DNA from 2 places in the Streptomyces sp. NPDC054813 genome. Region 2 is predicted to be linked to the other one. Evidence: riboswitches for the same ligand, from Rfam matches in the RefSeq annotation. Region 2 holds a riboswitch; the other holds the start of a gene.
The links. A riboswitch is a leader RNA that binds a small molecule or an ion and turns the genes downstream of it on or off. The one in region 2 is predicted to bind glycine.
Positions count from the first base shown of each region.

Region 1: linked by a shared signal. The riboswitch ahead of gcvT (glycine cleavage system aminomethyltransferase GcvT) and the one ahead of gcvP (aminomethyl-transferring glycine dehydrogenase) in region 2 are both predicted to bind glycine.

Region 1 is NZ_JBSHAF010000043.1:11,213-17,677, reverse strand. Features, by position in the region: gene ACWGJB_RS47130 (AAA family ATPase) at 1-664, opposite strand, end outside; glycine riboswitch at 821-918, shown strand; glycine riboswitch at 919-1,028, shown strand; gene gcvT (glycine cleavage system aminomethyltransferase GcvT) at 1,076-2,203, shown strand; gene gcvH (glycine cleavage system protein GcvH) at 2,336-2,713, shown strand; gene glyA (serine hydroxymethyltransferase) at 2,730-3,992, shown strand; gene ACWGJB_RS47110 (L-serine ammonia-lyase) at 4,049-5,416, shown strand; gene ACWGJB_RS47105 (YcaO-like family protein) at 5,720-6,465, opposite strand, start outside.
Region 2 is NZ_JBSHAF010000016.1:224,391-230,855, forward strand. Features, by position in the region: gene modA (molybdate ABC transporter substrate-binding protein) at 1-477, shown strand, start outside; gene modB (molybdate ABC transporter permease subunit) at 474-1,322, shown strand; gene ACWGJB_RS30230 (ABC transporter ATP-binding protein) at 1,319-2,533, shown strand; gene gcvP (aminomethyl-transferring glycine dehydrogenase) at 2,597-5,482, opposite strand; glycine riboswitch at 5,657-5,751, opposite strand; gene ACWGJB_RS30240 (PRC-barrel domain-containing protein) at 5,866-6,246, shown strand.

The sequences.
Region 1 (6,465 bases), on a different contig from region 2:
GGTCGAGGAGCACCGCCGAGCCGACGCCCTGGGGCAGCCCGCCCTTCTCCACCGCCCGCACCAGGCTAGCGGCGGCGTGACGGTGGCGCAGGAAGGCGTACCGGGAGACGCCCCGGCCGCGCTCGCGCTGCCCGTCCAGTGCCGTGCCGGGCGTGACGTCCAGGAGCAGCAGGTGCAGGGTGCCGCCGCGGCGGCGGGCAGCGCGGGCCAGCCAGTCGCGCACCCAGGCCTGGGTACCGCAGTCGTGCACCACCATGCCCTCGCCGGTGCGCAGCGCGCGGCGCAGCCCGGCGTAGTGGGCGATGCGGACCAGCGGACGGTAAAGGGCGTACGGCAGGAGGCGGGCCAGGCGGGCGTCCCAGCGGTCACGGGTGTCCTGGGAGTCGATCCGGATGCCCTGGACGGTGCGGTGCATCAGGGTGGACTTGCCGCTGCCCGGCAGCCCGGTGACCACGACCAGGTCACGAGGGCCGAAGAGCAGGCCGTTCGGGCTGCGGCCGGCGCGGTCGCGCAGATCGCGGACGACCGGTGCCATGGGGCTCCCCCCGCGCGAGCGCAGCCGAGCGTGGGGGAGCTCCCCGCACCGCTCACGGGCCGGGGCCGTCGGCTGCCCGGGCAGGGCGATACCCGTCGTCGCGTATGCCGTGGTCCTTGTCACCGTGATCGTCCTCCCTGGGGGTTCAGGAAAGGTTCTCCCCGCTTACCGTAAAGAGAAGGTAATGCACGGTGTCTCGCGGTTCCGTCCGCTTCCGGCCACAGGCCTGTTACAAAGCTCCGCCCGGCATGCAATGATGTGCCCGCCAACTGCATACCGGCCGTTTGAATCCGCGCGGGAGAGTCCTCAGCAGCCTTCGCTGGGGCGCCGAAGGAGCAAGTCCCTCCCTTGAATCTCTCAGGCCCCGTTACCGCGCGGGCGAGGCACATCTGAAAAGCGGGTCGCCGTGTCGGTGGCCCCACCCAAGGTGCAAGCCATGACCACCGATGTGGTCAGGGCGAACCTCTCAGGTTCCGATGACAGATGGGGAGGACAGACCTCGCCTGTCATGCCCTGGGATCTTTGGGAGACGACCGACCGATGAGCAGTTCCGATTCCGCTGGACTCCGCCGTACCGCGCTCGATGCCCTGCATCGCTCGCTCGGCGCCACCATGACCGACTTCGCCGGCTGGGACATGCCCCTGCGCTACGGATCCGAGCGCGACGAGCACGTCGCCGTGCGGACCAGGGCCGGGCTCTTCGACCTCTCCCACATGGGCGAGATCGCCGTGACCGGCCCCCAGGCGGCCGACCTGCTGAACCACGCCCTGGTCGGCAACATCGCCTCCGTCGGCGTCGGGCGCGCCCGCTACACCATGATCTGCCGGGCCGACGGCGGCATCCTCGACGACCTGATCGTCTACCGGCTGGCCGAGACCGAGTACCTGGTCGTGGCCAACGCCTCGAACGCCCAGGTGGTCCTCGACGCACTGACGGAGCGTGCCGCCGGGTTCGACGCCGAGGTGCGGGACGACCGGGACGCGTACGCGCTGATCGCCGTCCAGGGACCGGAGTCGCCCGGGATCCTGAAGTCGCTGACCGACGCCGACCTCGACGGCCTGAAGTACTACGCCGGGCTGCCCGGCACCGTCGCCGGGGTCCCGGCGCTGATCGCGCGCACCGGCTACACCGGCGAGGACGGCTTCGAGCTGTTCGTGAAGCCCGAGCACGCGGTGGAGCTGTGGCAGGCGCTGACCGAGGCGGGTTCCCCGGTGGGCCTGGTGCCCTGCGGGCTGTCCTGCCGGGACACCCTGCGCCTGGAGGCGGGCATGCCGCTCTACGGGCACGAGCTGACCACCTCGCTGACCCCCTTCGACGCCGGCCTCGGCCGGGTGGTGAAGTTCGAGAAGGACGGCGACTTCGTGGGGCGCGAGGCGCTCCGGGAGGCCGCCGACCGTGCCGCGGCCGAGCCGCCGCGGGTGCTGGTCGGCCTGGTCGCCGAGGGCCGCCGGGTGCCGCGCGCCGGATACCCGGTGGTCGCCGGCGGCGCGGTGATCGGCGAGGTCACCTCCGGTGCCCCCTCCCCCACGCTCGGCAGGCCGATCGCCATGGCGTACGTCGACGCGGCGCACGCGGCGCCGGGCACCGCGGGTGTCGGCGTGGACATCCGGGGCAGCCACGAACCGTACGAGGTCGTGGCCCTGCCGTTCTACAAGCGCCAGAAGTAGACCCCCGAGGCAGACCCAGAAGGAGACACTGAGCCCGGCGGCGCGTGACCCTGCGCACATTTCCGCTGCTCACGCGTGTTTCCAGCAGTCCTTTTTCACCACCACTCCCCCGCGTACAGGAGAATTCAGGCCATGAGCAACCCCCAGCAGCTGCGTTACAGCAAGGAGCACGAGTGGCTGTCGGCCGCCGCGGACGGCGTGGCGACGGTCGGCATCACGGAGCACGCGGCCAACGCGCTCGGTGACGTCGTCTTCGTCCAGCTCCCGGCCGTCGGCGACACCGTGACCGCGGGCGAGTCCTGCGGCGAGCTGGAGTCGACCAAGTCGGTCTCCGACCTCTACTCGCCGGTCAGCGGTGAGATCACCGAGATCAACGAGGACGTCGTGGACGACCCGTCCCTGGTGAACTCGGCCCCCTTCGAGGGCGGCTGGCTGTTCAAGGTGCGTTTCGCGGACGAGCCGGCCGACCTGCTCTCCGCCGACGAGTACACCGCCTTCACCGCCGGCTGAGGAGTCGTAGAAACAGATGTCCGTTCTGAACACGCCCCTGCACGAGCTCGACCCGGAGGTCGCGGCGGCGGTCGACGCCGAGCTGGCGCGCCAGCAGTCCACCCTGGAGATGATCGCCTCGGAGAACTTCGCTCCGGTCGCGGTCATGGAGGCGCAGGGCTCGGTACTCACCAACAAGTACGCCGAGGGCTACCCCGGCCGCCGCTACTACGGCGGCTGCGAGCACGTCGACGTCACCGAGCAGATCGCCATCGACCGGGTGAAGGAGCTGTTCGGCGCCGAGTACGCCAACGTGCAGCCGCACTCCGGTGCCTCCGCCAACCAGGCGGCCCTGTTCGCGCTGGCCCAGCCCGGCGACACCATCCTGGGTCTGGACCTGGCGCACGGCGGCCACCTGACCCACGGCATGCGGCTGAACTTCTCCGGCAAGCAGTTCGACGTCGTCGCCTACCACGTCGACGACGCCGGTCTCGTCGACATGGCCGAGGTGGAGCGGCTCGCCAAGGAGCACCGGCCGAAGGTGATCATCGCCGGCTGGTCGGCGTACCCCCGCCAGCTGGACTTCGCCGAGTTCCGGCGGATCGCCGACGAGGTCGAGGCCTACCTGTGGGTCGACATGGCCCACTTCGCCGGCCTGGTCGCGGCGGGCCTGCACGAGAACCCGGTGCCGTACGCCGACGTGGTCACCTCCACCACCCACAAGACCCTCGGCGGTCCCCGCGGCGGGATCATCCTGGCCCGCCAGGCCTTCGCGAAGAAGCTGAACTCGTCCGTCTTCCCGGGCTTCCAGGGCGGTCCCCTGGAGCACGTGATCGCGGCGAAGGCGGTCTCCTTCAAGGTCGCCGCCTCGGAGGACTTCAAGGAGCGCCAGCGTCGTACGGTGGAGGGTGCGCGCATCCTCGCCGAGCGGCTGACGGCGGCGGACGCCCGCGAGGCCGGCGTGAACGTGCTGTCCGGAGGTACGGACGTCCACCTGATCCTCGTCGACCTGCGCGCGTCCGAGCTGGACGGGCAGCAGGCCGAGGACCGTCTCCACGAGGTCGGCATCACGGTCAACCGCAACGCCGTCCCGAACGACCCGCGGCCGCCGATGGTGACCTCGGGTCTGCGGATCGGCACCCCGGCGCTGGCCACCCGAGGCTTCACGGCCGAGGACTTCGCCGAGGTCGCGGACGTGATCGCCGAGACGCTGAAGCCGTCCTACGACGCGGCGGCCCTGAAGGCCCGGGTCCAGGCCCTGACCGACAAGCACCCGCTGTACCCCGGTCTGAACAAGTAGTTCCCCGGCGGGGGCACCCGATGGCGTGTGCCCCCGCCCTTTTCGGAGGAGTTCCCGTGGCCATCTCGGTCTTCGACCTGTTCTCGATCGGCATCGGCCCGTCGAGCTCCCACACCGTCGGCCCGATGCGCGCGGCCCGCATGTTCGCACGACGCCTGCGCAACGAAGGGCTGCTGGACTCCGTCACCTCCATACGCTCCGAGCTGTACGGGTCGCTCGGTGCGACCGGCCACGGCCACGGCACCCCGAAGGCGGTGCTGCTCGGTCTGGAGGGCGCCTCGCCGCGCACGGTCGACGTGGAGGGCGCGGACGACCGGGTCGAAGCGATCAAGACCACGAAGCGCCTGTCGCTCCTCGGCGAGCACGAGATCGCGTTCTCCTTCGACGCCGACCTGAAGCTGCACCGCCGGAAGACCCTCCCGTACCACGCGAACGGCATGACCCTCTGGGCGTACGACGCGTCCGGGGCGGAGCTGCTGTCCAAGACGTACTACTCGGTCGGCGGCGGGTTCGTCGTCGACGAGGAGGCGGTCGGCGCGGACCGCATCAAGCTGGACGACACGGTCCTGAAGTACCCCTTCCGCACGGGCGACGAGCTGCTGCGCCTGACGAAGGAGACGGGTCTGTCGATCTCCGCGCTGATGCTGGAGAACGAGCGGGCCTGGCGTACCGAGGAGGAGATCCGCGAGGGTCTGCTGGACATCTGGCGGGTGATGCAGGCGTGCGTCGCGCGCGGGATGTCGCGGGAGGGGATCCTCCCCGGCGGGCTGCGGGTCCGCCGCCGTGCCGCCGTCACCGCGCGCCAACTGCGCGCCGAGGGCGACCCGTTGGCGCACGCGATGGAGTGGATCACGCTCTACGCGATGGCCGTGAACGAGGAGAACGCGGCGGGCGGCCGGGTGGTCACCGCCCCCACGAACGGCGCGGCGGGCATCATCCCGGCCGTCCTGCACTACTACATCAACTTCGTCCCGGGCGCCGACGAGGACGGCGTGGTCCGCTTCCTGCTCGCCGCCGGCGCGATCGGCATGCTCTTCAAGGAGAACGCCTCCATCTCCGGCGCCGAGGTCGGCTGCCAGGGCGAGGTCGGCTCCGCCTGCTCGATGGCGGCGGGCGCGCTGGCCGAGGTGCTGGGCGGATCCCCCGAGCAGGTCGAGAACGCGGCCGAGATCGGCATGGAGCACAACCTCGGCCTCACCTGCGACCCGGTCGGCGGCCTGGTCCAGATCCCCTGCATCGAGCGCAACGGCATGGCCGCGGTCAAGGCGGTCACCGCGGCCCGCATGGCCATGCGCGGCGACGGCTCCCACAAGGTGTCCCTGGACAAGGTCATCAAGACCATGAAGGACACGGGCGCCGACATGAGCGTCAAGTACAAGGAGACGGCCCGGGGCGGGCTGGCGGTGAACATCATCGAGTGCTAGGGAATCAGGCCCTGACCAGCGCGTTCGTGTCTTTCGGCGCTGTCGGGGCCTTCCCTGCTTACGCGGCGGAAAGTCCCTGGACCAACCGTCCAGAGGCGTCCGCGCTCCCCACACCCAGCGAAGCGAAAACCCGACCCGGGCAGTTCCGCAGCGCCACCACCGTGGCACAGCTTGTCGAGATCGCACATCCGAAACGATCGCCGACACTCGCGCGCTCCTCGCCCACGCCCTCACGCCGACGAGCGCGGCAGCACACGCAACAGCCGCGGCCGACCACGGTGCCGAACGCTTCATACGGTCCACTCAGGAATGCGGCATGGGAAAGGTGTTGAGCGACTCCTCCTCCCACGCATGTGCTCGCCACCCGAGTCGGACGGCCACCTCCCTCATACGCCGCCCGCCCAGCGCCGGGTAAGCGGCCGGAGCAGCTCCCACCAGACCCGGAACGATGACGCGGACCACGAACATACCGGCGGCGGCGGCCTCGGGCGTGGTCAGATCCACGCTGAGCACCTCGTGCCCGGCGTCGGCCACGCGAGCCGTCAGCACGTCGGCCGCTCGCCGGGGCAGTGCAGGAACCTCCGCCCATGCGCCGGTCAAGGGCGCCCAGGCCCAGGGGGCGACCCGGTCCGCTGCCCGGCGGTCCAGGTAGAGCTGCAGGTGGCACAACTGCTCGACGGCGTCGCACCCGTCGGCGCGGTAGGAGTCCAGGTAGCGGCGGTCCTGGCGCCAGCCCTTGAACGGGGAGGGACGTCCGGCGGGGTGGGGTACGCCCGAGGGGCTGTCCAGCGACTGGCAGGTGATCTGCAGGGTGCAGGCCTCGGCCAGCGCCTTGCCGGCGGCCTCCATGGGATCCGCGCGGGCTGCGAAACCGTAGGTCAGCCAGCCCTCGGCACGACTGCGGACACCGGCGGCGACGACCGGCACGCCGGAGTCGTTCGCCAGGTGGGTGTAGCGGACGTCGAAGGCTCGCTGCGCGCCCTCGACCAAGTGGCGCAGCGATGTGTCTGCCGGAAGAGCGGGTGCGGGGTACGCGTTGGCCCACCACA
Region 2 (6,465 bases):
ACGGACAAGAAGGACACCGCCACCACGCCGGCCACCTTCGTCCGCAACCAGCTGGAGATCGCCACCCTGCCGGGCAACCCCGACAAGGTCGCCTCGCTCAAGGACCTCACCAAGTCCTCGCTGAAGGTGGTCCTCTGCGACAAGACGGTGCCGTGCGGCGCCGCCGCGCAGAAGGCGTTGGACGCCAGCAAGCTCAAGCTGACCCCGGTCTCCTACGAGGAGGACGTGAAGTCCGCCCTCAACAAGGTGGTCCTCAAGGAGGCCGACGCCGCGGTCGTCTACAAGACCGATGTCAAGGCCGCGGGTGACAAGGTGGAGGGCGTGGAGTTCCCCGAGTCCGCCGACGCCATCAACGACTACCCGATCACCCTGCTGAAGAACGCCCCGAACCCGACGGTGGCCAAGGCGTTCATCGCGCTGGTGCAGTCCGCCGAGGGCCAGCAGGTCCTGAACCAGGCCGGATTCCTCAAGCCGTGACGAAGGCCGACGAGCCGGACGCCGGGGCCGTCGCCGCCACGGGCGGCCCACGGCGCCGGCGCGTCCGGTCGGCCGTGCCGCTACCGCTCCTCCTCCCCGGAGCGGTAGCCCTGGCCTTCCTCCTCCTGCCCCTGCTCGCGCTCCTCCTCCGCGCCCCCTGGGGCAGCCTCCCGTCGCTGCTGACCAGCACGGAGGTGTGGCAGGCCCTCCAGCTCTCGCTGCTCAGCGCGACCGCGGCGACGGCCGTGAGCCTGGCCCTCGGCGTCCCGCTGGCCTGGCTGCTGGCCCGCACGGAGTTCCCCGGCCGGGGCCTGGTACGAGCACTGGTGACGCTCCCCCTGGTCCTCCCGCCGGTGGTCGGCGGTGTGGCCCTGCTCCTCGCCCTGGGTCGCAACGGGGTCGTCGGGCAGTGGCTGGACTCCTGGTTCGGGATCACGCTCCCGTTCACGACGACCGCGGTGGTGATCGCCGAGTCCTTCGTGGCCATGCCCTTCCTGGTGATCAGCGTCGAGGGCACGCTGCGCGCCGCCGACCCGCGCTACGAAGAGGCGGCGACGACCCTGGGCGCCTCCCGTTTCACGGCGTTCTGCAGGGTCACGCTCCCCCTCATCGCCCCGGGTATCGCGGCCGGCTCGGTACTGGCCTGGGCCCGCGCGCTCGGCGAGTTCGGCGCGACGATCACATTCGCCGGCAACTTCCCGGGCCGCACCCAGACCATGCCGCTCGCGGTCTACCTGGCCCTCCAGGACGACCCCGACGCGGCGATCGCCCTCAGCCTGGTCCTGCTGACCGTCTCGATCGCGGTACTGGCAGGCCTCCGCGACCGCTGGATGACAGCCTCATGACCCACCACGACCCCACACAACCACCGCACACACCACCCGCGGCCGCCGACGGCGCACAGCCCCCGCAGGGGCCACCCGCACCCGACACTGATACCCGCACGGGCGGTGCGGGTGGGAAAAACAACCCGGCCGGAGGCCGGGCGGCCCCCACGCACCCGCACCGCACCGACGGCCTCGACGCCCACCTCGTCGTCACCCGTCCCGCCTTCCACCTCGACATCACCCTCACCGCCGCCCCCGGCGAGGTCGTCGCCCTCCTCGGCCCGAACGGCGCCGGCAAGACCACCGCCCTCCGAGCCCTGGCCGGCCTCACCCCCCTCAGCGCCGGCCATCTCCGCCTGGACGGCACGGAGTTGGACCGTACGCCTCCCGAATCCCGCCCGGTGGGCGTCGTCTTCCAGGACTACCTCCTCTTCCCCCACCTCACGGCCCTCGACAACGTCGCCTTCGGCCCCCGCTGCCACGGCGCGACAAAGGCCGAGGCCCGCGCCCAGGCGGCCGCCTGGCTGGACCGCATGGGCCTCGCGGACCACACCGGCGCCAAACCCCGCCGCCTCTCCGGCGGCCAGGCCCAGCGCGTCGCACTGGCCCGCGCCCTGGCCACCCACCCCCGCCTGCTGCTCCTGGACGAGCCCCTTGCCGCCCTCGACGCCCGCACCCGCCTGGACGTGCGTTCCCAACTCCGCCGCCACCTCGCAGAGTTCGAGGCCGTAGCCGTACTGGTCACCCACGACCCGCTGGACGCCATGGTGCTGGCCGACCGCCTGATCGTCATCGAGCACGGCAGGATCGTCCAGCAGGGCACCCCCGCCGACATCGCCCGCCACCCGCGCACCGACTACATCGCCCACCTGGTCGGCCTCAACCTCTACCGCGGCCGGGCCGAGGCCGGGGGCCACCTGGTCAGGCTGGACACCGGCCCCGCCATCGCCACCACGGAGGACCTCGCCGGCGACGTGTTCGTTGCGTTCCCGCCGAGCGCCGTCACCCTCTTCCGAGACCGCCCCACCGGCACCAGCGCCCGCAACCTGTGGCGCTGTGAGGTCGCCGGCCTGGAGATCCACGGCGACCAGATCCGCGCCGACCTGACCGGCGGACTCCCCCTCGCCGCCGACCTCACCACGGTCGCCGCCGCCGAACTGGACCTGCACCCGGGCACCCCGGTCTGGGCGACGGTGAAGGCGACCCAGACCCACGCGTACCCGGCGTAGAGCCATACGCGAGAGGCCCCGCCGAAGCGGGGCCTCTGCCACTCACATCCGTACTACGGCGGATCAGTCCTCGTACGCGTCCAGCGGCGGGCAGGAGCACACCAGGTTCCGGTCACCGAAGGCCTGGTCGATCCGGCGCACCGGCGGCCAGTACTTGTCGGCGGCGGACACCCCGGCCGGGAAGACAGCCTCGGCACGCGAGTACGCGTGCTCCCACTCCCCGCCGAGCGCGGCGGCCGTGTGCGGGGCACCCCGCAGCGGGTTGTCCTCGGCGGGCCACTGCCCCGCCCCGACCTTGTCGATCTCCGCCCGGATGGCGATCATCGCCTCGCAGAACCGGTCCAGCTCACCGAGGTCCTCGGACTCGGTCGGCTCGATCATCAGCGTGCCGGCCACCGGGAAGGACATCGTCGGCGCGTGGAACCCGTAGTCGATGAGGCGCTTGGCGACGTCGTCGACGCTCACCCCGGTCGCCTTGGTCAGCGGACGCAGGTCGATGATGCACTCGTGGGCGACCAGCCCGCCGGGGCCGGTGTAGAGCACGGGGTAGTGCGGCTCCAGCCGCTTGGCGACGTAGTTGGCGCTGAGCACGGCCACCTGGGTGGCGCGCTTCAGCCCCTCGCCGCCCATCAGCCGGACATACGCCCACGAGATCGGCAGGATCCCCGCGGAGCCCCACGGCGCGGCCGAGATCGGTCCGACGCCGGTCGCCGGCCCGGCGGCCGGCTGGAGCGGGTGGTTCGGCAGGTACGGCGCAAGGTGAGCCCGGACGGCCACCGGACCGACGCCCGGGCCGCCGCCGCCGTGCGGGATGCAGAAGGTCTTGTGCAGGTTCAGGTGCGAGACGTCGCCGCCGAAGTGCCCCGGCTTGGCGACCCCGACCAGGGCGTTGAGGTTGGCGCCGTCGACGTACACCTGGCCGCCGGCCTCGTGGACCTGACCGCAGATGTCCGCGACATGCTCCTCGAACACGCCGTGTGTGGACGGGTACGTGATCATCAGCACGGCGAGCTGGTCGCGGTACTGCTCGATCTTCGCCCGCAGGTCCTCGACGTCGATCTCACCGTCCTCGGCCGTCTTCACGACGACGACCTTCATCCCGGCCATGACGGCGCTGGCGGCGTTGGTGCCGTGCGCGGAGGAGGGGATCAGGCAGACGGTGCGCTGCTCGTCGCCGTTGGCGCGGTGGTAGGCGCGTACGGCGAGCAGCCCGGCCAGTTCGCCCTGCGACCCGGCGTTGGGCTGGAGCGACACCTTGTCGTAGCCCGTGACCTCGGCGAGCCGCTCCTCCAGCTCACGGATGAGCGTCAGGTAGCCCTGCGCCTGCTCGGCGGGCGCGAAGGGGTGCAGCTGGCCGAATTCGGGCCAGGTGACCGGCTCCATCTCGGTGGTCGCGTTGAGCTTCATGGTGCAGGAGCCCAGCGGGATCATGCCCCGGTCCAGCGCGTAGTCACGGTCGGCGAGCCGGCGCAGGTAGCGCAGCATCGCGGTCTCGGACCGGTGGTCGTGGAAGACGGGGTGGCCCAGGTAGCCGTCCTCGCGCAGCAGCGCCTCGGGCAGCGTGTCCGCGGCGACCGCGTCCAGCGCCTCGACGTCGCCCTCGACCCCGAACGCCGTCCACACGGCACCCAGCTGGGCCCGCGTGGTGGTCTCGTCACAGGCCATGGAGACGTGGTCGGTGTCCACGAGCCGCAGGTTGACACCGCTCTGCCGGGCGGCCGCGACGACCTCGGCGGCCTTGCCGGGCACACGCGCGGTGAGGGTGTCGAAGTAGGCGCCGTGCACGACCTCGACCCCGCCGGCCCTGAGCCCCGCGGCCAGGATCGTGGCGTAGCGGTGGGTCCGCCGGGCGATGGCCCGTAGCCCCTCGGGTCCGTGGTAGACGGCGTACATGCCGGCCATCACGGCGAGCAGCACCTGCGCGGTGCAGATGTTGCTGGTGGCCTTCTCCCGGCGGATGTGCTGTTCACGCGTCTGCAGCGCGAGCCGGTAGGCCTTGTGCCCGTCGGCGTCCACGGACACGCCCACGAGCCGGCCGGGCAGGCTGCGCGCGAACTTCTCCCGCACCGCCATGTAGCCCGCGTGCGGCCCGCCGAAGCCCATCGGCACACCGAACCGCTGGGTCGTACCGACGGCGATGTCGGCGCCCAGTTCGCCCGGCGAGGTCAGCAGGGTCAGCGCAAGCAGGTCGGCGGCGACGGTGACCAGCGCGCCCAGCCCGTGCGCCTGCTCGACGAGCGGCCTGATGTCGCGTACGGCGCCGGAGGCGCCGGGGTACTGGACGAGCACGCCGTTGATCTCACGCGCGGCGAGGTCCGCCGGAATCCCCTCGCTCAGATCCGCGACGACGACCTCGACCCCGGTCGGTTCGGCCCGCGTCCGGATCACGGCGACGGTCTGCGGCAGGGCGTCCGCGTCGATGACGAAGACGCCCTTCTTGTTCTTGCCCATGCGCAGCGACAGGGCCACGGCCTCGGCGGCGGCCGTGCCCTCGTCGAGCAGCGAGGCACCGGAGGTGGGCAGTCCGGTGAGGTCGGCGACCACGGTCTGGAAGTTCAGCAGCGCTTCCAGCCGTCCCTGGGAGATCTCCGGCTGGTACGGCGTGTAGGCCGTGTACCAGGCGGGGTTCTCCATCACGTTGCGCAGGATGACGGGCGGCGTGAAGGTGCCGTAGTAGCCCAGTCCGATCATCGAGTCGAGCACCTGGTTCCGGTCGGCCAGCGACCGCAGCTCGGCCAGCACCTCGGCCTCGGTGCGCGCGCCCGGCAGTTCCAGAGCGTCGGTGTTCTTGATGACGTCCGGCACGGCGGCGGCGGTCAGCTCGTCGAGCGAGCCGTACCCGACCTGGGCGAGCATCTTGGCCCGGGCCTCGTGGTCGGGCCCGATATGGCGCTGCTCGAAGGGGATTCCCTGCTCTAGCTCGGAGAGCGGAACACGCTGGGCGGTCATTGCGGAGGCCTCCTGGTCTGACGCGACCTTCGAGGGGTACCCCGGCACGGGCACCCCGACGGCCTCCCCCTCTGTCATCTCAACCTGAGAGCTTCGCCGGATGCCCAGAGGATCCGGCTTTCACCGTCGGTGAGAGCGGACGCCATCGACGCCCGCCCTGCTTTCCAGAGTGACCTCGTCCGTGCGGTACGTGAGCCTGAGAGATTCCGGGGAGGATTTGCTCCTTCGGCGCCTCCGGTCTGTCCGGAGGACTCTCCCGCACGGGGTCAGCAGCCGCTTGCCAGCCTACCAGCGAGGGCAACGCACGGGTCTTCGAGTGGCCGCCTCCTTCAATGTGCTCTTTTGTAGTGCTTACGGATGAGTTGCGACCAAGTGGAGGGCCCGTGCAGACCGACATCGATCCGCGCAACCTGATCGGCCGCAAGGCGTTCGACCGCAACGGCACGAAGATCGGCACGATCGACGAGGTCTACCTCGACGACGCGACCGGGGTGCCGGAGTGGGCGGCCATACGCACCGGCCTGTTCTCCCGGGACGCGTTCGTGCCCCTGGAGCCGAGTGAGCTGGTCGAGGGCACCCTCCAGGTCCCCTTCGAGCGCACCCTGATCAAGGACGCTCCCGACTTCGGGGTAGGCCGCCACCTCTCCCCTGAGCAGGAACTCCAGCTCTACCACCACTACGGCCTTGACACGACCGCCCCACCCCCCGACCACCCGGACCACCACTTCGGGAAACTGGCGGGAACGGAGGACACGGGGGCGTAGGGCCGCCGCCGGGGTTCGCCCACGCTTCGACCGCGGGCCGGTGGGGGTTGCTCGCGCCCCGCGGCGGCGCCGCAGATCGGTGCAGCCCCGCGCCCCTGACGGGGCGCTGCACTCACGTCGGCGACGCAGCTACGTGGCTGCGGGCAATCGTGCCGCAGGGCGGCACGGGTGGGCGCTGGGGGTACCCCCTCTGGGGGAGGCACCTGCAAGCGCCGGCAA